DNA from 3 places in the Cellulomonas sp. NPDC058312 genome. Region 2 is predicted to be linked to each of the others. Evidence: predicted binding sites of a transcription regulator. Region 2 holds the regulator's gene; each other region holds the start of a gene.
What was found. Region 2 encodes Rex, which represses fermentation and respiration genes when NADH is low (regulators of the CRP and FNR family bind a similar motif). Its sites were predicted from a motif close to CTTGTGAANNNNTTCACAAG; they were not measured.
Positions count from the first base shown of each region.

Region 1: pflB (formate C-acetyltransferase) is a predicted target of Rex. The motif match lies at 5,042-5,061, and genes of this name have one in related genera.
Region 3: adhE (bifunctional acetaldehyde-CoA/alcohol dehydrogenase) is a predicted target of Rex. The motif match lies at 5,283-5,302, and genes of this name have one in related genera.

Region 1 is NZ_JBHVZE010000002.1:653,379-661,333, reverse strand. It holds gene ACFVXN_RS07535 (NUDIX hydrolase) at 61-750, opposite strand; gene ACFVXN_RS07530 (type 1 glutamine amidotransferase) at 747-1,451, opposite strand; gene ACFVXN_RS07525 (GuaB1 family IMP dehydrogenase-related protein) at 1,472-2,926, opposite strand; gene dxs (1-deoxy-D-xylulose-5-phosphate synthase) at 3,064-4,950, shown strand; gene pflB (formate C-acetyltransferase) at 5,090-7,357, shown strand; gene pflA (pyruvate formate-lyase-activating protein) at 7,452-7,955, shown strand, end outside.
Region 2 is NZ_JBHVZE010000004.1:265,593-273,547, reverse strand. It holds gene ACFVXN_RS13835 (alpha-N-arabinofuranosidase) at 1-1,233, shown strand, start outside; gene ACFVXN_RS13830 (arabinan endo-1,5-alpha-L-arabinosidase) at 1,226-2,284, shown strand; gene ACFVXN_RS13825 (GNAT family N-acetyltransferase) at 2,462-3,022, opposite strand; gene ACFVXN_RS13820 (HAD family hydrolase) at 3,019-3,846, opposite strand; gene ACFVXN_RS13815 (glutaredoxin family protein) at 3,881-4,177, shown strand; gene ACFVXN_RS13810 (redox-sensing transcriptional repressor Rex) at 4,187-4,846, shown strand; gene ACFVXN_RS13805 (YceI family protein) at 4,956-5,510, opposite strand; gene ACFVXN_RS13800 (MarR family winged helix-turn-helix transcriptional regulator) at 5,644-6,183, shown strand; gene ACFVXN_RS13795 (histidine phosphatase family protein) at 6,222-6,878, shown strand; gene ACFVXN_RS13790 (TlpA family protein disulfide reductase) at 6,875-7,480, shown strand; gene ACFVXN_RS13785 (cytochrome c biogenesis CcdA family protein) at 7,480-7,955, shown strand, end outside.
Region 3 is NZ_JBHVZE010000003.1:81,077-89,031, reverse strand. It holds gene ACFVXN_RS09360 (multidrug effflux MFS transporter) at 1-25, shown strand, start outside; gene ACFVXN_RS09355 (pyridoxal phosphate-dependent aminotransferase) at 71-1,357, opposite strand; gene ACFVXN_RS09350 (molybdopterin oxidoreductase) at 1,562-1,684, opposite strand; gene ACFVXN_RS09345 (hypothetical protein) at 1,818-2,372, opposite strand; gene adhE (bifunctional acetaldehyde-CoA/alcohol dehydrogenase) at 2,493-5,216, opposite strand; gene ACFVXN_RS09335 (hypothetical protein) at 5,537-5,905, shown strand; gene ACFVXN_RS09330 (hypothetical protein) at 5,902-6,408, shown strand; gene ACFVXN_RS09325 (glycoside hydrolase family 65 protein) at 6,491-7,955, opposite strand, start outside.

The sequences.
Region 1 (7,955 bases), on a different contig from region 2:
CGGATCGTATCGTTACGACCCGGCCCGACCTCCAGGGGTTTCCCGGGTGATCCGCACCACTCAGACGGGCGCCGGCACCGTCCGCGAGGCGTCCCACGGCACGGCCCAGCCGAGCGCGTCCAGCACCCGGTCGAGCACGTACGCCGTGAACCCCCAGACCAGCACGCCGTCCGCGTCGAACGCCGGCCCCCGGTGCGTGCGACCGACGTGGGTGAGCGTCGCCGTCACCCGGTTCGCCGGGTCGACGAGGTCCGCGACCGGCACCCGGAACACGTCGACCGTCTCCGCGGGGTCGGTCGCCGCGACGGCGGAGGGCCGGTCCCACCAGCCCAGCACGGGGGTGACGAGGTTGCGGCTCGCGGTGACCGGGAGCGGGGGCAGCGTTCCCAGCACCCGCACGCCCGTCGGGTCGAGGCCCGTCTCCTCCTGGGCCTCCCGCAGCGCGGCGCCCGCGGGGCCGTCGTCGCCGGGGTCGATGCCGCCGCCCGGGAACGACACCTGGCCGGGGTGGTGCCGCAGCGTCGGGGACCGCCGCGTCAGCAGCACGTCGAGGTCCGCGGCGACCGCCGGGTGCGCGGCGTGGGCGGCGGCGGCGTCCAGCACGCCGAACAGCACCAGCACGGCCGACTCCCGCACCGGGCGGTCGCCGGGCCCGAAGGCCTGCTCCGGGTCCGGCGCCCACACGGGCCGGGCGGCGCAGAGCGCCAGCAGGTCGGCCAGGGCGGCCCCCGGGGCCGCGGCGGGCGTCACGCGCGCTCGCGCACCGACCGCGCGAACGCGGCCAGCCCCAGGTCCGCGCCGGGGCGCAGCGCCGCGAGGTGCTGCCGCGAGCCGAGCCGGATGGCGTCGACGTCGGCCTGCTCCAGGTCCGCGGTCATCTGCGGTGTGCCCAGCCACAGGTCGAGCACCCCGGCGTCGACCTCCAGGTGGAACTGCGCGCCGACGCCGCTGCCCGCGCGGAACGCCTGCACGGGCGTCACGTCCGTCGAGGCCAGCAGCGTCGCGCCCGGCGGGAGGTCCACGGCGTCGGAGTGCCAGTGCAGCACCGTCGGCCGCGGGCCCGCGCCGGCGAGCAGCGGGTCGTGGGCGACCACGTCGACCGGCGCGAAGCCGATCTCCGTGCCGTGCCGCCGGTGCAGCCGCGCGCCGAGCGCGAGCGCCAGCAGCTGCATGCCGAGGCACACGCCGAGCGTGGGCACCCCGGCGTCGACGGCATCCGCGAGCAGCCGCCGCTCGGCCGCCAGGCCGGGGTGGCCGGCGTCGTCGTCCGCGTCCTGCGGCCCGCCCATGACCACCACGCCGGCGAGGTCCTGGACGGCCGGGAGCCGGGGGCTCGGGTCGTCCAGGACCGTGCGCGTGGTGATAGGCAGCCCGTCCAGCGCCCGGGCGATCAGCCCGGGGCCCTCGTGCGCGACGTGCGTGAGGACGAGGACGGGGCGCTGCGGGGTCACGGGCCGACGATAGCCGTCGGTCACCACCCGTCGGGCAGCGGCCGGCCCTCGTCGTAGCCGGCGGCGGACTGCACGCCCACCGTCGCGCGCTCGGCGAACTCGGTCAGCGACGTCGCGCCGACGTAGGTGCACGAGGAGCGCACGCCGGAGGTGATCCGGTCCAGCAGGTCCTCCACGCCGGGACGCTGCGGGTCGAGGTACATCCGCGAGGAGGAGATGCCCTCCTCGTAGAGCGCCTTGCGCGCCCGCTCGAACGCCGAGCCGCCGCGGGTCCGGGCGGCCACCGCGCGGGCCGAGGCCATGCCGAACGACTCCTTGTAGAGCCGGCCGTCGCCGTCGGCGTGCAGGTCGCCGGGGGACTCGTGGGTGCCGGCGAACCAGGACCCCACCATCACCTGGGACGCGCCCGCCGCCAGGGCGAGCGCGACGTCCCGCGGGTGCCGCACGCCGCCGTCGGCCCAGACGTGCTTGCCGAGCTCGCGCGCCGCCGCGGCGCACTCCAGCACCGCGGAGAACTGCGGGCGGCCGACCGCGGTCATCATGCGCGTCGTGCACATGGCGCCGGGACCGACACCGACCTTGACGATGTCCGCGCCCGCGGCGATCAGGTCGCGGGTGCCCTCGGCGGTCACGACGTTGCCCGCGACGACCGGGACCTGCGGGTCGAGCGAGCGCACGGCCTCGAGCGCGTCGAGCATCTTGCGCTGGTGCCCGTGCGCGGTGTCCACCACGAGGACGTCCACGCCGGCGTCGAGCAGCGCCGCGGCCTTGCCCCTGACGTCGCCGTTCACGCCGACGGCCGCGGCGACCCGCAGCCGGCCCTGCGCGTCCAGGGCGGGGGAGTAGATCGACGACCGCAGCGCGCCGACCTGGGTCAGCACGCCGACGAGCCGCCCGTCGCGGACCACCGGGGAGAACTTGCGGCGGGAGCCGTGCAGGCGCTCGAACGCCGCCTCCAGCCCGCGCGCGCCGCCGGACTCGACGACGGACAGCTCGACGGTCGTCGGGTCGGAGGACATCACGTCGGCGATCTGGGTGAACCGGTCGACGCCCTCGCAGTCGGCCGGGGTGACGACCCCGACCGGCCGGTCGTCGACGACCACCACGGCCGCGCCGTGCGACCGCTTGCCGATCAGCGTCAGCGCCGTGTGCACCGTGTCGTGCGGCGACACCACGACGGCGCTCTCGACCACGGTGTGCTTGGCCTTGACGGACGCGACGACGTCGGCGACGACCTCGGTCGGGACGTCCTGCGGCAGCACCGCGATTCCGCCGCGCCGGGCGACCGTCTCGGCCATCCGGCGGCCGGCGACGGCCGTCATGTTCGCGACCACCACCGGGATGGTCGTGCCGGTGCCGTCGGGCGCGGACAGGTCCACGTCGAAGCGGGAGGCGACCTCGGAACGCGACGGGACGAGGAAGACGTCGCCGTACGTGAGGTCGGAGGTGGGCTCGTGCCCGGGCAGGAAGCGCATAGGTGGGTTCCCCTTTCCACCAGATGCTACCCGGAGCCGCCGTACGACCGGGTCCCGCAGTGCTCGCGACGCGCAGGGCCCGTAAAGTGGCCCCTTCGGACGCGAGCCGCGCGGACGAGGGCGACGGGCGGTAGGACATGGGGCTGCTGGAGCGGATCGGCTCCCCGGCGGACGTGCGCGCGCTGTCGCACGGCCAGGTCCGGGCGCTGGCGGGCGAGATCCGCACGTTCCTGGTCGACCAGGTCTCGCGCACGGGCGGGCACCTCGGGCCGAACCTCGGCGTCGTCGAGCTCACGCTGGCGCTGCACCGGGTGTTCGAGTCGCCCCGCGACACCCTGGTGTTCGACACCGGCCACCAGGCGTACGTGCACAAGCTGCTGACGGGGCGGCAGGACTTCGCCCGGCTCCGGCGTCGCGGCGGTCTGTCGGGCTACCCGAGCCGCGCGGAGTCGCCGCACGACGTGGTCGAGAACTCGCACGCGTCGACGTCGCTGAGCTGGGCGGACGGCATCGCGCGGGCGAACGCGCTCGCGGGCCGCACGGACCGGCACGTCGTGGCGGTGGTGGGGGACGGCGCGCTGACGGGCGGGATGGCCTGGGAGGCGTTGAACAACGTCGCGGACGGCACGGACCGGCGCCTCGTCGTCGTGGTGAACGACAACGGCCGGTCCTACGCGCCGACGATCGGCGGGCTCGCGCTGCACCTCGACGCCCTGCGCACGACGCGCGGCTACGAGACGGTGCTGACCTGGGGCAAGCGGACGCTGCGCCGGTCGGGGCCGCCCGGGCGGGTGGCGTACGACGCGCTGCACGGCCTCAAGAAGGGCATCAAGGACGTCGTCGCCCCGCAGGGCATGTTCGAGGACCTCGGGCTGAAGTACGTCGGTCCGGTCGACGGGCACGACACGCGCGCGGTGGAGTTCGCGCTGCAACGGGCGAAGGCGTTCGGCGGTCCGGTGATCGTGCACGTCATCACCGAGAAGGGCCGCGGGTACACCCCGGCGGAGCAGGACGTCGCCGACAGGTTCCACGCGGTGGGGCAGATCCACCCGGAGACGGGTCTGCCGGTCGCGCCGTCGCGGTTCGGCTGGACGGGGGTGTTCGCCGACGAGATCGTCCGGATCGGCCGCCGCCGGCCCGACGTGGTGGCGCTGACCGCCGCGATGCTGAACCCCGTGGGTCTGGCGCCGTTCGCGGCGGAGTTCCCCGACCGGACGTTCGACGTGGGCATCGCCGAGCAGCACGCGGTGACCACCGCGGCGGGCATGGCGTTCGCGGGGCTGCACCCCGTGGTCGCGGTGTACGCGACGTTCCTGAACCGCGCGTTCGACCAGGTGCTCATGGACGTCGCGCTGCACCGTGCGGGCGTGACGTTCGTGCTGGACCGGGCGGGGTTGACCGGCGACGACGGCGCGAGCCACAACGGGATGTGGGACCTGGCGCTCCTGGGGGTGGTCCCCGGGCTGCGGCTCGCGGCGCCGCGGGACGAGGAGACGCTGCGCTCGGCGCTGCGGGCGGCGGTGGACGTCGACGACGCGCCGACGGTCGTGCGGTACCCCAAGGGGGCGCTCGTGGACCCGCTGCCCGGGGTGGACGAGGTGGACGGCGTGGACGTCCTCGCGCGGCACCCCGGCGCGGACGCGCGGTCGCGGTCAGTGCTCGTGTGCGGGGTGGGGTCGATGGCGGGCACGGCGCTGGCGCTGGGCGACCTGCTGGCTGCGCACGGGCTCGGCGTGACGGTCGTCGACCCGCGCTGGGTGCTGCCGGTCCCGGCGGCCCTGGTCAAGCTGGTCGGCGAGCACGATCACGCGGTGACCCTGGAGGACGGGGTGCGCGAGGGCGGGATCGGCTCGGCGGTGGCGCAGCGGGTGCGCGACGCCGGGATCGCCGTGCCGGTGCAGACGTTCGGGGTGCCGCGGGCGTTCCTCGAGCACGCGAGCCGCGACGAGCTGCTGACGTCGCTGCGCCTGACCGCGCCGGACGTCGCGGCGGACGTGCTCGCCGCCCTGGGCGCGCCGGCCTGACGCCTGCCGTGCGCAGGGCGTGAGCGGCGTCACGTGGCGTTCCGGCTGGTCGGGCCGCAGCCGGGCCGTAGGTCCCAAGACATCCCATGACCTCGTGAATAGCGTCACTAGTACGACGCACTCAGCGAGGGAGCATCAGATGTCCACCACAGCAGTACCCCAGACCGGCACCGACGCAGCCGCCGACGCCTGGGCCGGGTTCGTCACCGGTCCCTGGTGCGACGGGATCGACGTCCGCGACTTCATCCAGCGCAACTACACGCCCTACACCGGCGACTCGGCGTTCCTCGCCGGCCCGACGGAGCGCACGACCGGTGTCTGGGCCAAGCTCAGCGCGATGTTCCCGGCCGAGCGGGCCAAGGGCGTCTACGACATCGACAACCACACCCCGTCGACGATCGTCTCCCACCCCGCGGGCTACATCGACGAGCCGAACGAGCTGATCGTCGGCCTGCAGACCGACGCCCCGCTCAAGCGCGCCATGATCCCCAACGGCGGGTGGCGCATGGTCGAGAAGAGCCTCGAGACCTACGGCTACGACGTCGACCCCGAGGTCGCCAAGATCTTCAGCCTGTACCGCAAGACGCACAACGACGGCGTCTTCGACGTGTACCCCCCGAACGTGCGCGCCGCGCGCTCCTCGCACCTCATCACGGGCCTGCCCGACGCGTACGGCCGCGGCCGGATCATCGGCGACTACCGCCGCGTGGCCCTCTACGGCGTGGACGCGCTGATCGAGGCCAAGCGCCTCGAGCGGCACGAGCTCGACATGGAGCCGTCGGTCGAGGACATCATCCGCGACCGCGAGGAGAACGCGGAGCAGATCCGCGCGCTCAACGAGCTCAAGCGGATGGCCGCGACGTACGGCTACGACATCTCGAAGCCGGCGACGACGGCCCGCGAGGCCGTGCAGTGGCTGTACTTCGCCTACCTGGGCGCGGTGAAGGAGCAGAACGGCGCGGCGATGTCGCTGGGCCGCACCTCGACCTTCCTCGACGTCTTCCTGCAGCGTGACCTCGCCTCCGGCGCGATCACCGAGGAGTTCGCGCAGGAGCTGATCGACGACTTCGTCATCAAGCTGCGCATCGTCCGGTTCCTGCGCACCCCCGAGTACGACAACCTGTTCTCGGGCGACCCGACGTGGGTGACCGAGTCCATCGGCGGCATCGGCGAGGACGGGCGGCCGCTGGTCACCAAGTCGTCGTTCCGGTTCCTGCAGACGCTCTACAACATCGGCCCGGCCCCGGAGCCGAACCTCACGGTGCTGTGGAGCAACCGCCTGCCGGAGGGCTTCAAGAAGTACTGCGCCCAGGTCTCGATCGACACCTCGGCGATCCAGTACGAGTCCGACGACCTGATCCGCAACTCGTGGGGCGACGACGCGGCGATCGCCTGCTGCGTGTCCCCGATGCGGGTCGGCAAGCAGATGCAGTTCTTCGGTGCGCGGGTCAACATCGCCAAGGCGCTGCTGTACTCGATCAACGGCGGCCGCGACGAGATCACCGGCAAGCAGGTCGCACCGGTCAGCGCCCCCGTCGAGGGCGACGTCCTGGACTACGAGGACGTGGCGGCGAAGTACGACAAGCTGCTCGACTGGCTGGCCGAGACCTACGTCGACGCGCTGAACTGCGTGCACTACATGCACGACAAGTACGCGTACGAGCGGCTCGAGATGGCGCTGCACGACCGCACCATCCTGCGCACGATGGCCTGCGGCATCGCCGGCCTGTCGGTCGTGGCGGACTCGCTGTCGGCCATCAAGTACGCCACGGTCCGCCCGGTGCGCGACGAGGACGGCCTCGTGACGGACTACGTCGTCGAGGGCGACTTCCCGGCCTACGGCAACGACGACGACCGCGCCGACGACATCGCCGTGGGCATCGTCAAGGCGTTCATGGAGAAGATCCGCCGGCACAAGACGTACCGCGACGCGCTGCACACCCAGTCGGTGCTGACCATCACGTCGAACGTCGTCTACGGCAAGGCCACGGGCAACACCCCCGACGGCCGCCGCGCCGGCGAGCCGTTCGCCCCGGGCGCCAACCCCATGAACGGGCGCGACTCGCACGGCATGCTCGCCTCGGCGATGTCGGTGGCGAAGCTGCCGTACTCGGAGGCGATGGACGGCATCTCGCTGACCTCCACGGTCGTGCCCTCGGGCCTCGGCCGCACCAAGGACGAGCAGGTGACGAACCTCGTGGGCCTGATGGACGCGTACAACGTGTCCTCCGGGTACCACCTGAACGTCAACGTCCTCAACCGGGACACCCTCGAGGACGCCATGGAGCACCCCGAGAACTACCCGCAGCTCACCATCCGGGTCTCCGGCTACGCCGTGAACTTCGTCCGCCTGACGCGCGAGCAGCAGCTCGACGTGCTCTCCCGGACGTTCCACGGCGGGCTCTGACCCCACCGCGCGGCGCCCGCCGGGGAGAGCAGTCCCCGGCGGGCGCCTGCCACCCGCACGACCGGCACCGAACCGCAGCCCGGAGGAGCACGAGATGACCAGCAGCCAGACCGTCGTCGGCGCCGGCGGCGCCCCGGTGATCGAGCTCGGCGTCCCGCTGGTCGGCGGCTCGCACCACCGCTCCTCGGCCGGCACGGCGGGGCTCGAGGTCAGCGACGCCGACCGGAGCGAGAAGTTCGCGCAGATGCGCGCCGGCGAGCTCGGCTCGCTGCACTCCTGGGAGCTCGTGACCGCGGTCGACGGCCCGGGGACGCGCCTGACGACGTTCCTCGCCGGCTGCCCGCTGCGGTGCTTGTACTGCCACAACCCCGACACGATGGAGATGCGTCGCGGGGAGCCGGTGCTCGCCGAGGAGCTGCTGCGCCGGATCGCCCGGTACCGGGGGGTCTTCGAGGTCACCGGCGGCGGTCTGACGATCTCCGGCGGCGAGCCGCTGATGCAGCCGGCCTTCGTCGCCCGCGTGCTGCGGGGCGCGAAGGAGCTGGGCGTGCACACCGCGATCGACACGTCCGGCTACCTCGGGGCGCACTGCACCGAC
Region 2 (7,955 bases):
CTCGACCTGGCGTGGCACTCCACCGAGCCGAACCTGGTCGGCGTCGACGAGTTCATGCGCTGGACGCGGGCCTCCGGCACCGAGCCGATGATGGCCGTGAACCTCGGCACCCGCGGTGTCCAGGAGGCGCTCGACCTCCTCGAGTACTGCAACGTGCGCGGCGGCACCGCGCTGTCCGACCAGCGCCGGGCCAACGGCGCGCCCGACCCGTACGGCATCCGGATGTGGTGCCTGGGCAACGAGATGGACGGCCCCTGGCAGATCGGCCACAAGACCGCGCACGAGTACGGCCGGCTCGCCGCCGAGACCGCCCGCGCCATGCGGATGATCCAGCCCGACCTCGAGCTCGTGGCCTGCGGGTCCTCGGGCGTGCCGATCCCGACGTTCGGGCAGTGGGAGCAGACCGTCCTGTCCGAGACGTACGAGTACGTCGACATGGTCTCCGCCCACGCGTACTACGCGGAGGAGGACGGCGACCTCGGGTCGTTCCTGGCGTCGGCCGTCGACATGGACCACTTCATCGACTCCGTCAGCGCGGTCGCCGACGGCGTCCGGGCGCACAAGAAGGTCGCCAAGCGCATCCACATCTCGTTCGACGAGTGGAACGTCTGGTACCAGAAGCGCGCGGAGTCGGTCCCGCCGTCCGGCGACGACTGGCCGGTCGCCCCGGTGCTGCTCGAGGACAGGTACAACGTCGCGGACGCCGTGGTCGTGGGCAACATGCTCATCTCGCTGCTGCGGCACACCGACCGGGTGCACTCCGCGTCGCTCGCGCAGCTGGTCAACGTGATCGCCCCGATCATGACCGAGCCCGGCGGCCGGATCTGGCGCCAGACGACGTTCCACCCGTTCGCGCAGGCGTCCAGGTACGCCACCGGCGAGGTGCTCCAGGTCGCGGTCGAGGCCCCGACCTACGAGACCGCGAAGCACGGCGACGCCCCGCTGGTCGACGCCGTCGCGACCCGCGACCCCGAGACCGGCGCCGTCGCGCTGTTCGCCGTGAACCGGTCGCAGACCGAGACGGTCACCCTCGAGGTCGACACCCGGTCGATCCCCGGGCTGCGGGTCGTCGAGGCGACCACGCTGTCCAACCCCGACCACACCTGGTCCGCGACCGCCGACGACGACACCTCGGTGCTGCCGCGCGCCAACGACTCGGCCGCCATCGACGGCGGCCGGCTCACCGTCCAGGTGCCGCCGGTGTCCTGGAACATGGTCCGGCTCGGTGCCTGAGACCACCCGCCCCCACCGCCGCCGTCGACGGGTCGCCCTCGTCGCGGCGGCGGTGGTCGTCGTGCTCGTGGCCGCAGGGGGCGTCGCGATCGCGGTCCTGGGTCGTGCCGGCGGCCCGCCCGTCGCCACCGCGCTGCCGGTGGCCGGCGACGTCGCCGTGCACGACCCCGCGCTGGTCGCCGGCGCGGAGGGCGAGCCCTGGTACGTCTACTCCACCGGCGACGCCCGCGAGAACGCCGGCGCGATCCAGGTCCGGCGGTCCACCGACGCGGGCGCCACCTGGGAGTACCTCGGGACCGCGTGGGGGCCGTCCGACTCGCCCCGGTGGGCGCAGGAGGCCGTCCCCGGCGTCACGAACTACTGGGCGCCCGAGCTCTACGAGCACGACGGCACCTGGTACCTCTACTACGCGGCGTCGACGTTCGGGTCCAACCGCTCGGTGATCGGCCTGCGGACCAGCCCCACCCTCGACCCGGAGGACCCCGACTACGGCTGGGTCGACCGCGGCGAGGTCTGGCGGTCCGAGCCCACCGACGACTACAACGCCATCGACGCCGGGATCGTCGAGGACGCCGACGGCACGCCCTGGATGGTGTTCGGGTCGTACTGGTCGGGGATCCAGGTGGTCGAGCTCGCCTGGCCCGACGGACTGCCCGTCGCCGGCGCCGAGCCGCAGCCGCTCGCGTCGCGGCTCAGCAGCCCGCACGCGATCGAGGCCCCGTACGTCGTGCCGCACGACGGCTGGTTCTACCTGTTCGTGTCCCAGGACGCGTGCTGCCAGGGCGTCGACTCGACCTACACGATCGCCGTCGGCCGCTCCCGGGACGTCACCGGCCCGTACCTCACCCGCGACGGCACGGACCTGCTGGTCGACGGCGGCGACGTGCTGCTGTCGACCGACGGCGACGTCATCGGTCCCGGCGGCCAGAGCGTCTCCCGCGGGGTGCTGGCGTTCCACTACTACGACGGCGCCACCGGCGGCACCCCCACCCTGGCCCTCCGCGAGCTCGCGTGGGACGAGGACGGCTGGCCGGTCCTCACCACGGACTGACCCCGCACCCCCGCACCCCCGCACCCCCGCACCCCCGCACCCCCGCACCCCCGCACCCCCTCCGCCGAGATGGCAGCGCCCGCCTGTGCCGGCACCCCGGACCGCAGGCGAGAGATGTCATCTCGACGAGGGGAGGCGGGGGTGCGGGGGGAGGGGGGAGAGGGGTGCTGGGGGTGGTCAGAGGGGGTGGTGCAGGACCTGGTCGTGGTGCTGCTGGGTGCCGACCTGGAAGGTGCGGGTGCCGACCGGCGTGAAGCCCGACCTCAGGTAGAAGCGCTGCGCGCGGGTGTTCTCGCCGTTGACGCCCAGCCAGACGCCGGCGGCGCCCCGCGATCGGGCGGCGTCGAGGCTCGCGGCCATCAGGGCGTCCGCGACGCCGCCGCCGTGCCGGCCGGGCAGGACGTAGCACTTGCTCAGCTCGACGGTCGGGCGCAGCGGGACCGCGGCGGCGACGTCGGCGGCGGACGGCTCGCCCGCGACCAGCATCGTGTAGCCGACCAGCTCGCCGGCGTCGTCCGCGACGAGCAGGTCCCGGTCGCCGTCGGCCAGGTAGGCGGCGAACCGGTCGGGCGTCAGGTGCGCGGCCACGAACGCCGCGTGGTCCGCGGGGGTGGACGACGGCGGGCAGGCCAGCGGGAACGTCACGGCGGCGAGGGCGGCCAGCGCGGGGACGTCGGCGGCACCGGGCCGGCGGACCGCGACCGGGCTCACGCCCTGCCCCGGTGCGCCCGTGCTCACACCCCGCCCCAGCGCGACCGGATCCGGCGCCGCACGGCCCGGATCGCGAGGCCGACCACCCACGCGGACCCCGCGACGGTGGCGGCGTCCACCCCGCGGCGGGTCGCGTTGCGGCGGCCGCGGAACTCGCGGACCGGCCAGCCGACCTCGGCGGCGTGCTTGCGCAGCCGGCCCTCGGGGTTGATCGCGCACGGGAACCCGACCTCGGACAGGATCGGCACGTCGTTCAGGGAGTCGCCGTACGCGAACGACCGCGACAGGTCGAGGCCCTCCTTCTCGGCGAGGGTGCGCACCGCGGCGGCCTTGGCCTCGCCGTGCAGCAGGTCCCCGACGAGGCGGCCGGTGTAGAACCCGTCCGTGTGCTCGGCGATGGTGCCCAGCCCGCCGGTGGTGCCGAGCCGGCGGGCGATGATCTCGGCGATCTCCACGGGCGTGGCGGTCACCAGCCAGACCTCGTGGCCCGCGCGGATGTGCTGGTCCAGCAGCCGCTGCGTGCCGGGGAAGATCCGCAGCGACAGCACCTCGTCGTAGACGTCCTCCGCGATGGCGACGAGCTCGGCGACGGACCGGCCGTGCATGATCTCGAGCGCGCGGGACCGGACCTCGTCGATCTGCTGGCGGTTCTCGCCGAACGTCAGGTAGCGGATCTGGTGCACCGCGAACCGCACCAGGTCGGCGCGGCGGAAGAAGCCCCGGCGGTACAGGCCGACGGCGAGGTGGAACGAGCTCGCGCCGCGGATGATCGTGTTGTCGACGTCGAAGAACGCGGCCACCTTGCCCGGCTGCGCGGGGTCCCCGGGGGTGGGTGCGATCGGCTCGGGCACGCCGCCACTGTAGTCAGATGCCTAGGCTCGTGCCGTGCCGACCTCCGATGTCACCCCCGGCCCCGCCCCGCGCACCGTGCTGTACGTCCGCGCGGGCTGCCACCTGTGCGACGCCGCCCGCGAGGTGGTGGCGCGCGTGACCGCGTCCCGGGGCGAGACGTGGCGGGAGGTCGACGTCGACGCGGGCGGCACCGCGGCCGACGGGCGACCGCTCGCGGCGGCGTACGGGGAGCTGCTGCCGGTCGTCGAGGTGGACGGTGCACGCGTCGGGTACTGGGAGATCGACGCGTACCGCCTGGCGGACGCCCTCGCGGGGCCCCCGACCGCCTAGTCTGTGCAGGTGCGTGCCCTGCCGCCGACCACCGTCGCCCGCCTCCCGGGATACCTGCGCTCCCTCGGCGGTCTCGCGTCCGAGGGCGCGAGCACCACGTCCTCGGAGCAGCTCGCCGAGCTGGTGGGCGCGTCGCCCGCGCAGCTGCGCAAGGACCTGTCGTACCTGGGGGCCGGCGGCCGGCGCGGTGTCGGCTACGAGGTCGACCACCTGCGCAAGCAGATCGCCCAGGCGCTGGGGATGACGCAGGAGCGCAACGTCGTCATCGTCGGGATCGGCAACCTGGGGCACGCCCTGGCGACGTACTCGGGGTTCGCGGACCGCGGGTTCGTGCTGGTGGGCCTGTTCGACGCGGACCCCGACGTCGTCGGCACGACCGTCGGCGGGCACCGGGTGCAGCACGTCGACGGGCTGGAGGACGTGATCGCCGCGGCGGACGCGAGCATCGCCGTGGTCGCGACCCCGGCGTCCGTCGCGCAGGCCACGACCGACCGCCTGGTGGCGGCGGGCGTCACGGGCATCCTCAACTTCGCGCCGCGCACCGTGCGGGTGCCGGACGGCGTCGACGTCCGCGAGGTCGACCTCGGCTCGGAGCTGCAGATCCTCGGCTTCCACGCCCGTCAGCGGTCGACCCGGCCCGAGGACGCGGCCCCGGCCGACCCGGCCTGACGTCGCGCGGCCCGGGCCGCGCGGTCCCGGGACGGAAGAAGGGCCCGATCGCGGCAGGGGGTGCGCGATCGGACCCTTCGGCCCGGGTGCCCCGTCAGGGGCGTCGAGGTCAGGCGGCCTTGATGGCCGAGACCTCGAGGTTGATGACGACCTTGTCGCTCACCAGGACGCCGCCGGCCTCGAGGGCCGCGTTCCAGGTGATGCCGAACTCCTTGCGGGAGATCGTCACGGAGGAGGAGAAGCCGGCGCGCTGGTTGCCGAACGGGTCGGTGGCCGCGCCCCCGAACTCGGTGGCCAGGTCGACGGACTTGGTCACGCCGTTGATGGTCAGGTCGCCGGTGACGACGTAGTCCTCGCCGTCCGCGCGGACCGCGGTCGAGGCGAAGGTCCACTCGCCGAACTTCTCCAGGTCGAAGAAGTCGGCCGACTTCAGGTGGCCGTCGCGGCCCGCGTCGCCGGTGTTGATGGTCGACGGGTCCAGCGCGGCGGTGACGCCGGAGAGCGTGAGGTCCTCGGCGACGGTGATGGTGCCGGAGGTCACCGCGACGGTGCCGCGGACCTTGGAGATGCCCGCGTGGCGGACGGTGAAGGACGCCTCGGTGTGCGAGGGGTCGATCGTCCAGGTGCCGGCGGTGAGGGCGGTGGGGAGCGTGGTGGTCGACATGCGGTGCCTCCTGCGAAGGTTGAAGCGTCAACTGCGGTTAGTTGAGATTTCTACTACAGTGTGGGGAGCGACGCAAGGGCTGTGGGACGATCAGCGACCCACGTCACAGCGCGCCCCCAGGAAGGACACGTCGATGACCGCCACGACCAGCACCCCCGGCCCGACCCGCGAGCCGCGGGCGCACGACGACGTCCGCTGGCTGACCGCCGACGAGCAGCGCGCGTGGCGGGCCTGGCGGGACGGCGCCGCGCGGCTGCTCGACATCCTCGGGCACGAGCTGGAGCAGGACTCCGGCCTGTCGCTCGGGGAGTACGAGGTCCTGGTCCGGCTGTCCGAGGCGCCCGGCCGCACCCTGCGGATGTCCGAGCTCGCCGGTGAGCTCGCCCACTCCCGCAGCCGCCTCACCCACACCGTCCGCCGGATGGAGAACGCCGGTCTGGTCGAGCGCGCCCCCTGCCTCGAGGACGCCCGCGGTGTGAACTGCACCATGACCGAGGCCGGCTGGCGGCGCCTCGTCGACGCGGCCCCCGCGCACGTCGAGTCGGTCCGCGCGCACCTGGTCGACGTGCTCACGCCCGCGCAGCTGCAGGCCCTCGGGGACGCGATGGGCGTCGTCGGCGCCGCGCTCCAGGCCGGCTGCGCGCAGGCCGTCGCCGCCGCCGAGGAGCGGTAGGGGTCCGAGCACCCAGCAGGGTTTGCGAGACTGACCCCATGGTCGCCACCACTGTCCACCTGATGCGGCACGGCGAGGTGCACAACCCCTCGGGCGTGCTCTACGGCCGGCTGCCCGGATACCACCTCTCCGAGCGGGGGGTGCAGATGGCCGACCGCGTCGCCGCGCACCTCGCCGGGGACCTCGACGGACCGCGCCGCGACGTCACCGCGCTGTTCGCGTCCCCGCTGCAGCGCGCGCAGGAGACGATGGCCCCGATCGCCGCGGCGTTCGACCTGCCCGTCACCACCGACGAGGGCCTGCTCGAGGCCGAGAACAAGTTCCAGGGCCTCACGTTCGGGGTCGGCGACGGCTCCCTGCGGCACCCCCGGCACTGGCCGCTGCTGGTGAACCCGTTCCGGCCGTCCTGGGGCGAGCCCTACCGGCAGCAGGTCGGCCGCGTCCTGTCCGTGGTCGACCGCGCCCGCGACGCCGCGCGCGGCCACGAGGCCGTGCTCGTGCTGCACCAGCTGCCGATCTGGGTCACCCGGCTCGCGCTCGAGGACCGCCGGCTGTGGCACGACCCGCGCCGCCGGCAGTGCTCGCTCGCCTCGCTGACCTCGCTGGTCTACGAGGACGACCGCCTGGTCCGGATCTCCTACACCGAGCCCGCCGCGGACCTGCTGCCCGGCGCCTCCGCCGTGGCGGGCGCATGACCGCGAGCCGTCGCCGTCGGGCCGTCGCGGCGCTGGTCGCCGCGGGCACCGCGCTGACCCTCGCCGCCTGCTCCGGGGGCGGGACGTCCGACGACGCCGACGTCGCCGGCCAGGGCTACGTCTCCGGCGACGGCTCCTTCACGCAGTGGGCCGCGGAGGACCGCAAGGGCCCGGTCGAGATCGCCGGGACCGACTTCGCCGGCGCGGCGGTCGACCTCGCGGACTGGCGCGGCGACGTCGTCGTCCTCAACACCTGGTACGCGGAGTGCCCGCCCTGCCGGGCCGAGGCACCCGACCTGGTGGACATCGCGACCGAGTACGCCGACCAGGGCGTCCGGCTGCTCGGCATCAACGGCGTCGACGACGCCGGGGCCGCCGAGTCGTTCCAGCGCACCTTCGACGTGCCCTACCCGAGCATCGACGACCGGGACAAGGGCGCGGTCGCCGCGCTCCAGGGCATCGTGCCGATCCAGGCGACGCCCACGACCGTCGTCCTCGACCGCGAGGGCAAGGTCGCCGCGCGCATCGTCGGGCTCGCCGAGGGGTCCACGCTCCGGGCGCTCGTCGACGAGGTGCTCGCCGAGCCCGGCGCCGGCTCGTGATCGCCGACGTCGGCGACTCGTTCGCGCAGGCCGCGTCCTCCGGGTCGCTGCTCGCGGCCGTCCCGGTCGCGGTGCTCGCCGGGCTGGTGTCGTTCGCGTCCCCGTGCGTGCTGCCGCTCGTCCCCGGGTACGTCGGGTACCTCGGCGGGATGTCCGCGGCGTCCGCGCCCGGGCGCTCGCGGGTCAGGGTGGCCGCCGGGGCCGCCGACGGGCCTGCCCTCGACCTCGCCGCGCACCTGCCGGCGCAGCCCGGCGTGCTGGGCGCGTCACCCACATCGGAGACCCCCGCCCCGTCCCGCGGCCGCCTGGTGCTCGGCGTCCTGCTGTTCGTCGCCGGGTTCACCGCGGTGTTCCTCGCCTACGGCTCGCTCGCCGGGTCGCTCGGGTCGTTCCTGCTGCGCTGGCAGGACCCGGTGTCCCGGGTGCTCGGCGTCGGCGTGATCGTCATGGGCCTGGCGTTCCTCGGGCTGCTGCC
Region 3 (7,955 bases), on a different contig from region 2:
CCAGGCGGAGCACACCCGGCGCTGACCGGTGCCCACCGGCGTTGACCGGCGCGGGCGGGCGGGCCTGCGGTCAGACGGTGAGCGCCGCCAGCCGGTCCACGGCCGCGCGCAGCACCGGCTCCTGCTTGACGTAGGTGAACCGCACCGCGGTGCGCAGGGCCGCGTCGGCGGCGGAGCCGGGGTGCGTGAACGCCCCGACCGGCACGCCGACCACGCCCGCGAGCCCGGGCAGCGCCCGGCAGAGGTCCGCGGCGTCCCGCAGCCCGTGCCCGGCGAGCGGCCCGGACAGCAGCGCCGCGGCGTCCGCGACGACGAAGTACGTGCCCTGCGGCCGCACCACGGTGAACCCCGCCGCGGACAGTCCCGCGCTCAGCAGGTCGCGCCGCGCGGCGAGCGAGTCGCGCAGCCCGCGCACGTAGCCCGCGTCGGGACCGTCGGTGGTCTCCAGGTCCAGCGCGTGCGCGACGGCCGGCTGGAAGGGGGCGCCCGAGGTGTAGGTCAGGAACTGCTTGACCGCGCGCACGGCGTCGACCAGCGGCGCCGGGCCCGTGACCCAGCCGATCTTCCAGCCGGTGAACGAGAACGTCTTGCCCGCGGACGAGATCGTCAGCGTGCGCCCGGCGGCGCCCGGCAGCGTGGCGAACGGCACGTGCTCGGCGCCGTCGTAGGTGAGGTGCTCGTAGACCTCGTCGGTGACGACCAGCACGTCGTGCCGCTCGGCGACCTCCGCCACGGCCGCCAGCTCCTCGCGGGTCAGCACCGCGCCGGTCGGGTTGTGCGGGGTGTTTAGCAGGATCACGCGGGTGCGGTCGGTGACGGCGGCCCGCAGCGCGTCGGTGTCCAGCCGGAACCCGCCTGCGGTCGCGACCAGCGGCGCGGTGGTGTGCCGCGCGCCGGCCAGCGCGATCACCGCGGCGTACGAGTCGTAGAACGGCTCCAGGGTCAGCACCTCGTCGCCCGGCTCGGTCAGTGCCAGGAGCGCGGCGGCGACGGCCTCCGTCGCCCCGGTGGTGACCAGCACCTCCGTGCCCGGGTCGACGGCGAGGCCGTAGTGCCGCAGCTGGTGGGCGGCCACGGCGGCGCGCAGCTCCGGCGCCCCCGGCCCCGGCGGGTACTGGTTGACGCCCGCGGCGATCGCCTCGGCGGCCACGCGCTTGACGGACTCCGGGCCGTCGACGTCGGGGAAGCCCTGGCCGAGGTTCACGGCCCCGGTGCGCGCGGCGAGCGCGGACATCTCGGCGAAGATCGTCGGCCGCGGCACGCCGTCCGCGCCGAGCAGCCCGGTGGCCCGGGCGGCGTCGCGCCACCGCCCCGCGGGCGCGGCCGGGGCGGGGGCGTGGGGGCTGGTGCTGCTCATCGCGGTCCGTTCTCCAGGAGACCCGAGGAGCCTACCCACCCACCCGCTCCGCCCCCTCCCGTCCCACGAGAGGTCACGACACGCGGGAGCGCGGATCCCCGGGCCCGCGTGTCGTGACCACTCGTGGGGGTGTGGGACGCGCGCGGGGGTGGGGCGCGCGGTGGGGTGCGGCGCGGGCGCGGGGCGCGCGCGGTGGGGGGCAGGTCAGAGGGCGCCGGAGGCCGCGGCGAGGCCGCCGAGGACCAGGAGGGCCAGCGAGCCCCACGCGCACGCGATCCACCACGGCACGTGGTGCCGGGTGCGGGTGCGCGGGTGCTGCGTGGTCATGCTTGTGTGATCGGCAGCACGTCGCGCGGCTTGAACCCTGCCGGGGTCGCTCCTGCGGGTGACGTCTGCGCGGGGCGCCCGCGCCCGACTCGCCCGCGCCGGACTCGCCTGCGTGGTCTGTGCGCGGCCCCGGTCAGCCCTGCTCGGCCTGCTGCACCTGGTCGGACAGCTCCTGGACCTGCTGCGCGAGGCGGTCGAGCCCCTCGGCGGTGGTCGCGTCGACCTGCCCGGACGCCTGGTCGAGGGCCGCGCGCGCGGTGTCGAGCGAGCTGCGGGCGGCGTCGAGCTGCTCCTGGGTGGCGGCGCCGCCCTCGGTGCGGGCCTGCTCGAGGGCCGCGGTGGCGTCGGTCATCGCGGTGCTCGCCTGGTCGAGGGCACCCTGGGTCGCCGTGCGGGCGGTGGCGTCCAGCTCGCCGAGGCGGGCGGAGACGTCGTCGACGGTGGCGCGGGCGCTCTCGACGCTCGCGCGGGCGGAGTCGGCGAGCTCGCCCAGCCGGTCGGCGGCGTCGCGGGCCGAGTCGACGGCGGACTGCGCCTGGGACGTCGCCTCCTGGACCTCGGCACACGCGCCGAGGAGGGCCGTGGCGGCGAGCAGCGCGGGGACGGCCAGGGCGGCGCGGGCGCGGCGGGACGGCGACGTCCGGGCGTGCGGGGTGCGGGTCGGCAGGGCGGTGCGGCGGGTGGTCATCTCCAGGCCTCCTCGTCGGGGACGGTCAGTGTGGCAGGTGCACCTGGGAGCACGCAGAAGAGCGCCCCGCCCGCGGTGGTCCGCGGGCGGGGCGCTCGGCGAGCAGCGACCCTCAGGGGGTCAGGAGGCGCTGGTGGCGCCGTCCTCGGCCGGGGCCCCCGCCCCGGCGGGCGCGGCGACCGCGCCCTGCTGCTCGCGGCGGCCCCGGACCTCGGTGACGGAGGTGCCGTAGTAGGCCGCAGTCATGATGTCCTTCATGTCCGCACGCATCGGCATGCGGGGGTTCGCGGGAGCGCACTGGTCCTCGTACGCGCCCATCGCGACCTCGTCGAGCCGGGACAGGAAGTCCTGCTCGTCGACGCCCTGCGCCTGGAAGGACGACGGGATGCCGACCTTCGCGCGCAGCGCCTCGATGGCCAGGGCGTAGGACTCGACGCCCTGCTCCGGGGTCTCGGCCGGCAGGCCCAGCATCTGGGCGATCTGCTGGAACCGCTCCGGCGCGACGTAGTGCTCGTACTTCGGCCAGCTGGTGAGCTTGGTCGGGATCTTGCCGTTGTACCGGATGACGTGCGGCAGCAGCGTGGCGTTCGTCCGGCCGTGGACCAGGTGGAACGTCGAGCCGATGACGTGCGCCATCGCGTGCACGATGCCCAGGAACGCGTTCCCGAACGCCATGCCGGCGATGGTGCCCGCGTTGTGCATCTTCTCGCGGGCGTCCTTGGTGGCCGGGTCGGCCGGGTCGCCGTTCACCGACTGCGCCAGGTTGTCGAAGATCAGGCGGATCGCCTGGAGCGCCATGCCGTCGGTGAAGTCGTTCGCGTAGACCGCGACGAACGCCTCGGTGGCGTGGGTCAGGGCGTCGAAGCCCGAGTCGGCGGCGAGCGAGCGGGGCATCTTCGCGGTGAGCACCGGGTCGATGATCGCGACGGTCGGCGTCAGGGCGTAGTCGGCCAGCGGGTACTTCTTGCCGGCGTCGGGGTCGGAGATGACCGCGAACGGCGTGACCTCGGCGCCGGTGCCCGAGGTGGTCGGGATGCAGACGAGCTTGGCGAGCTCGCCCAGCGTCGGGAACTTGAAGGCGCGCTTGCGGACGTCGAAGAACTTCTGCTTGAGGTCCGAGAACACGATCTCGGGGTGCTCGTACAGCAGCCACATGACCTTGGCGGCGTCCATCGGCGAGCCGCCGCCGAGCGCGATGATCGTGTCGGGACGGAAGTGGCGCATCTGCGCGGCACCGGCCTGGACGGTCTTCACGGAGGGCTCGGGCTCGACCTGGTCGATGATCTGCAGCGCGACCTTGTTGGTGCGCCGGCCGAGCACGTCGATGATCTTGTCGACGAAGCCCAGCGTGGTCATCGTGGCGTCGGTGACGATGGTGACGCGCTCGACGTCGGCCATGTCGGACAGGTAGCGGATGGCGTTCGGCTCGAAGTACGTCTTGGCCGGGACCTTGAACCACTGCAAGTTGTTGTTCCTCCGGCCCACGCGCTTGATGTTGACGAGGTTGATCGCCGACACGTTGTTCGACACCGAGTTGTGGCCGTAGGAGCCGCAGCCGAGGGTGAGGGACGGGATGAAGGCGTTGTAGATGTCGCCGATGCCGCCGAGCGAGGACGGGGCGTTCGCGATGACGCGGATGGCCTTGACGCGGTTGCCGTACTCCTCGGTGAGCGCGTCGTCCTGGGTGTGGATGGCGGCGGAGTGGCCGAGGCCGTCGAACTCCACCATCTGCTCGGCGAGCTGGATGCCGTGCTCGGTGGACGTGGCGCGCAGCACCGCGAGGACCGGGCAGAGCTTCTCGCGGGTGAGCGGCTCGGCGGGGCCGACGCCGGAGACCTCGGCCAGGATGATCGAGGTGTCGGCGGGGACGGTGAAGCCGGCCTGCTCGGCGATCCACTGCGGCGACTTGCCGACGACGGTGGGGTTCAGCTTGGCGTCGGCGCAGTTCTTGCCCTTGGCCTCGACGCCGAAGATGAACTTCTCGAGGAGCGCCTTCTCCTTCTTGGACGCGCGGTACGCGTGCAGGACCGCGAACTCGTCGAGCGCGGTGTCGTAGATGACGTCGTCGATGATGACGGCCTGCTCGGAGGCGCAGATCATGCCGTTGTCGAACGACTTGGACAGCACCACGTCGTTGACCGCGCGCTTGAGCTTGGCCGACTTCTCGATGTAGGCGGGGACGTTGCCGGCGCCGACGCCGAGGGCGGGCTTGCCGCAGGAGTAGGCCGCGCGGACCATCGCGTTGCCGCCGGTCGCGAGGATGGTGGAGACGCCGGGGTGGTTCATGAGGAGGCCGGTGGCCTCCATCGACGGGGTCTCGACCCACTGGATGCAGTGCTCGGGGGCGCCGGCGGCGACCGCGGCGTCGCGCACGACGCGGGCGGCGGCGACGGACGACTGCTGCGCGTTCGGGTGGAACGCGAAGATGATCGGGTTGCGGGTCTTCAGCGCGATGAGCGACTTGAAGATCGCGGTGGACGTCGGGTTGGTCACCGGGGTCATCGCGCAGATGACGCCGACGGGCTCGGCGATCTCGGTGATGCCGTTGATCTCGTCGCGGCTGATGACGCCGACCGTCTTGAGGGCGGCCATCGAGTTGGTGACGTGCTCGCAGGCGAAGATGTTCTTGACGGCCTTGTCCTCGAAGACACCGCGACCGGTCTCCTCGACGGCGAGCTCGGCCAGGTGGCCGTGCTGGTCCAGGGCGGCGACGGCGGCCTTCTTGACCAGGCGGTCGACGTCCTCCTGGGTGAAGTGCGCGTACTCCGCCAGCGCCTTGGTGGCGCCGGCGACCAGCTGGTCGATGGCGGCGGCTGTGCCGGTGTCGGTGCTCGTGGTGCTCACGGGGGCTCTCCCGAGGGTTCCGATGGGGTGGGGTGGAGGGCTCCGTCGACCTCACGAGAAGACCGTATCGAGAAACTTTTCACAAAGTCTGGGACCGGAGTCCTGCGGACGTAGGTCCCGGGGTGCGGTCGGGCCCGCGGGGTCGCGCGACCGGTCGCCCGACGCCCGACGGCCGGCGCGCCGGATCGTCCGCTTGTGAGATGAAATGGCACGTCCGTGGCTTTTGCGGCATTGGTGAACATGGTCATCCGGCGCATTGCGGGAATGTCCCGGAATGCCGCTAGGGTGCTCGGGTCCCCGCCCGTGACCAGGAGGAACCCGTGCCCAGCCTGCAGGAGTCCGCGCAGAGCCTCATGTCCCTGGACGGCGCCGTCGCCTTCGCCGTCGTCGACCACACCAGCGGCATGACGCTCACCACCGTGAATGCCGTGCCGTTCGACATCGAGCTCGCCGCCGCGGTCGCGACCGAGGTCGTCCGGGCCCAGATGCGCGCGATCGACCAGCTCGGGGGTGAGCAGCTCGTGGACGACATCCTCATCACCCTGTCCGGCCAGCTGCACCTCGTCGTGATGAGCCGCGACCCCCGCTTCGCCGGGCTGTTCTCCTACCTCGTGCTCGACCGGGAGCGGGGCAACCTCGCGCTCGCCCGGCACCGGCTGCGCGCCGCGGCGGCCGACGTCGAGCTGTGACCCGGGCCGTGTCCGGCGTCGACGGCCTGCTCCGCGCGCTGGACGGCGTGCTGCCGCTGGACGCGCGCGTCGCCTGGGTCCCGGCGGACGGGCACGCGACGGCAGGCGCGCGGCTTCCCGCCCCGGTCGCCGACCTGCTGCCCGGGCTCGCGCAGATGCTGCGTCGCGCGGACGGCGTCGCGCCCGACGGCCGGGCGCGGCTGCTCCTCGAGACCGCCGACCGCACCCTGCTGGTCTGGGGCCTCGGTGAGGACGGGATCCTGGCGGTCGACCTGCGGCCGGACAGCAACGTGGCGCTGCTGCGCCGGGGGGTCGAGCCCGCGCTCGCCGCGTTCGTCGCCGACCGGCCGGCGCCCACCCGGCACCGGCGCGCGGTCCGGGCCGCCGGAGCCGTGCCCGACGCGAGTCCCGGCACCGCGGGCGAGCGCCCGGACGACCCCGACGCGCCCCCGGCCGACCTGCCCGGCACGATCTCGCTGCGGTACCTGGTCCAGGTCACCTGAGGTCCCGCGCGACGAGGCCCGCCGACCCCGGACGGGGTGGCGGGCCTCGGTCGTGCAGTCCGAACGGGTCGGTCCGGTGGGGTCAGTCGTGCGCGCCCGGCGGGGGCGTCAGCACCGTGGGGTGGTCCGGCACGGTCGCGGTCATCAGCGTGCCGTCGGCGCGCCGGGTGCCCTCGATGTCCCGGACCGTCGGGGTGCCGATCAGTCGCGGTGCGGGCGCGAGGGCCACGACGACGGGCTCGCCGGCGGTGACCGTCACCGGCTCGCCGCGCACGACCAGCCGGGCGGAGTCGCCCTCCTCGACCGTGAGCCGCAGCTCGGTGTGCCGCACGTCCACCCGGACGCGGGTGCCCCGCAGGGTGAGGCGGAACGTCAGCCCGTCCCAGACCTCCGGCAGCCGCGGGTCGAGGGACACGACGCCCTCGTGGTCGCGCATGCCGCCGAACCCGCAGGCCAGCGCGCTCCACACGCCGCCCGCCGACGCGACGTGCACGCCGTCCGCGGTGTTGTGGTGCAGGTCCGCCAGGTCCACGTACAGCGCGGACGTGAAGTACCGCAGCGCGAGCTCCTGGTACCCGACCTCGGACGCGACGATCGACTGCACGACGGCCGACAGGGTGGAGTCCCCGGTGGTCAGCGGGTCGTAGTAGTCGAAGTCCGCGAGCTTCTCCTCCGGCGTGAACTGGTCGCCCTGCAGGAACAGCGCGAGCACCACGTCGGCCTGCTTGAGCACCTGGAACCGGTAGATCACCAGCGGGTGGTAGTAGAGCAGCAGCGGGCGCTTGCTCGGGTCGGTGTTCGCCAGGTCCCACAGCTCCTTCTCGAGGAACTGCGCGTCCTGCGGGTGGATGCCGAGCCGCTCGTCGAACGGGATGTGCATCCGCTCGGCGGCGTGCGCCCACTCGTCGAGCTCGGTCTGCGTGAGGTGCAGCCGGGCCAGCAGCGCGGCGTGGTCGGCGGGGCGCTCGCGGGCGAGGCGGTCGACGGCCTCGACGGCGCCGCGCAGGTTCGCGCGGGCCATGACGTTGGTGAACAGGTTGTCGTTCACGACGGTCGTGTACTCGTCGGGCCCGGTGACGCCGTGGATGTGGAACGACGAGTCGCCGTTCGTACCGCGCCAGAACCCCAGGTCCGCCCACATGCGCGCCGTCTCCACCAGGATGTCGACGGCCTCGCGGGCGAGGAACCCGTCGTCCCCGGTCGCCGCCACGTACTGCCGCACGGCGTGGGCGATGTCCGCGTCGATGTGGTACTGCGCGGTGCCGGCGGCGTAGTAGGCCGAGGCCTCCTCGCCGTTGATGGTCCGCCACGGGAACAGGGCGCCGTGCTGGTTGAGCTCGGCGGCCCGCGCGCGGGCGTGGTCGAGCATCGTGTACCGGAACCGCAGGGCGTTCCGGGCGACCCGCGGCGACGTGTAGGTCAGGAACGGCAGGACGTAGATCTCGGTGTCCCAGAAGTAGTGCCCGCTGTACCCGGAACCGGTCAGGCCCTTCGCGGCGATGCCGTTGCCCTCGGCGCGGGCCGTGGCCTGCGCGATCTGGAACAGG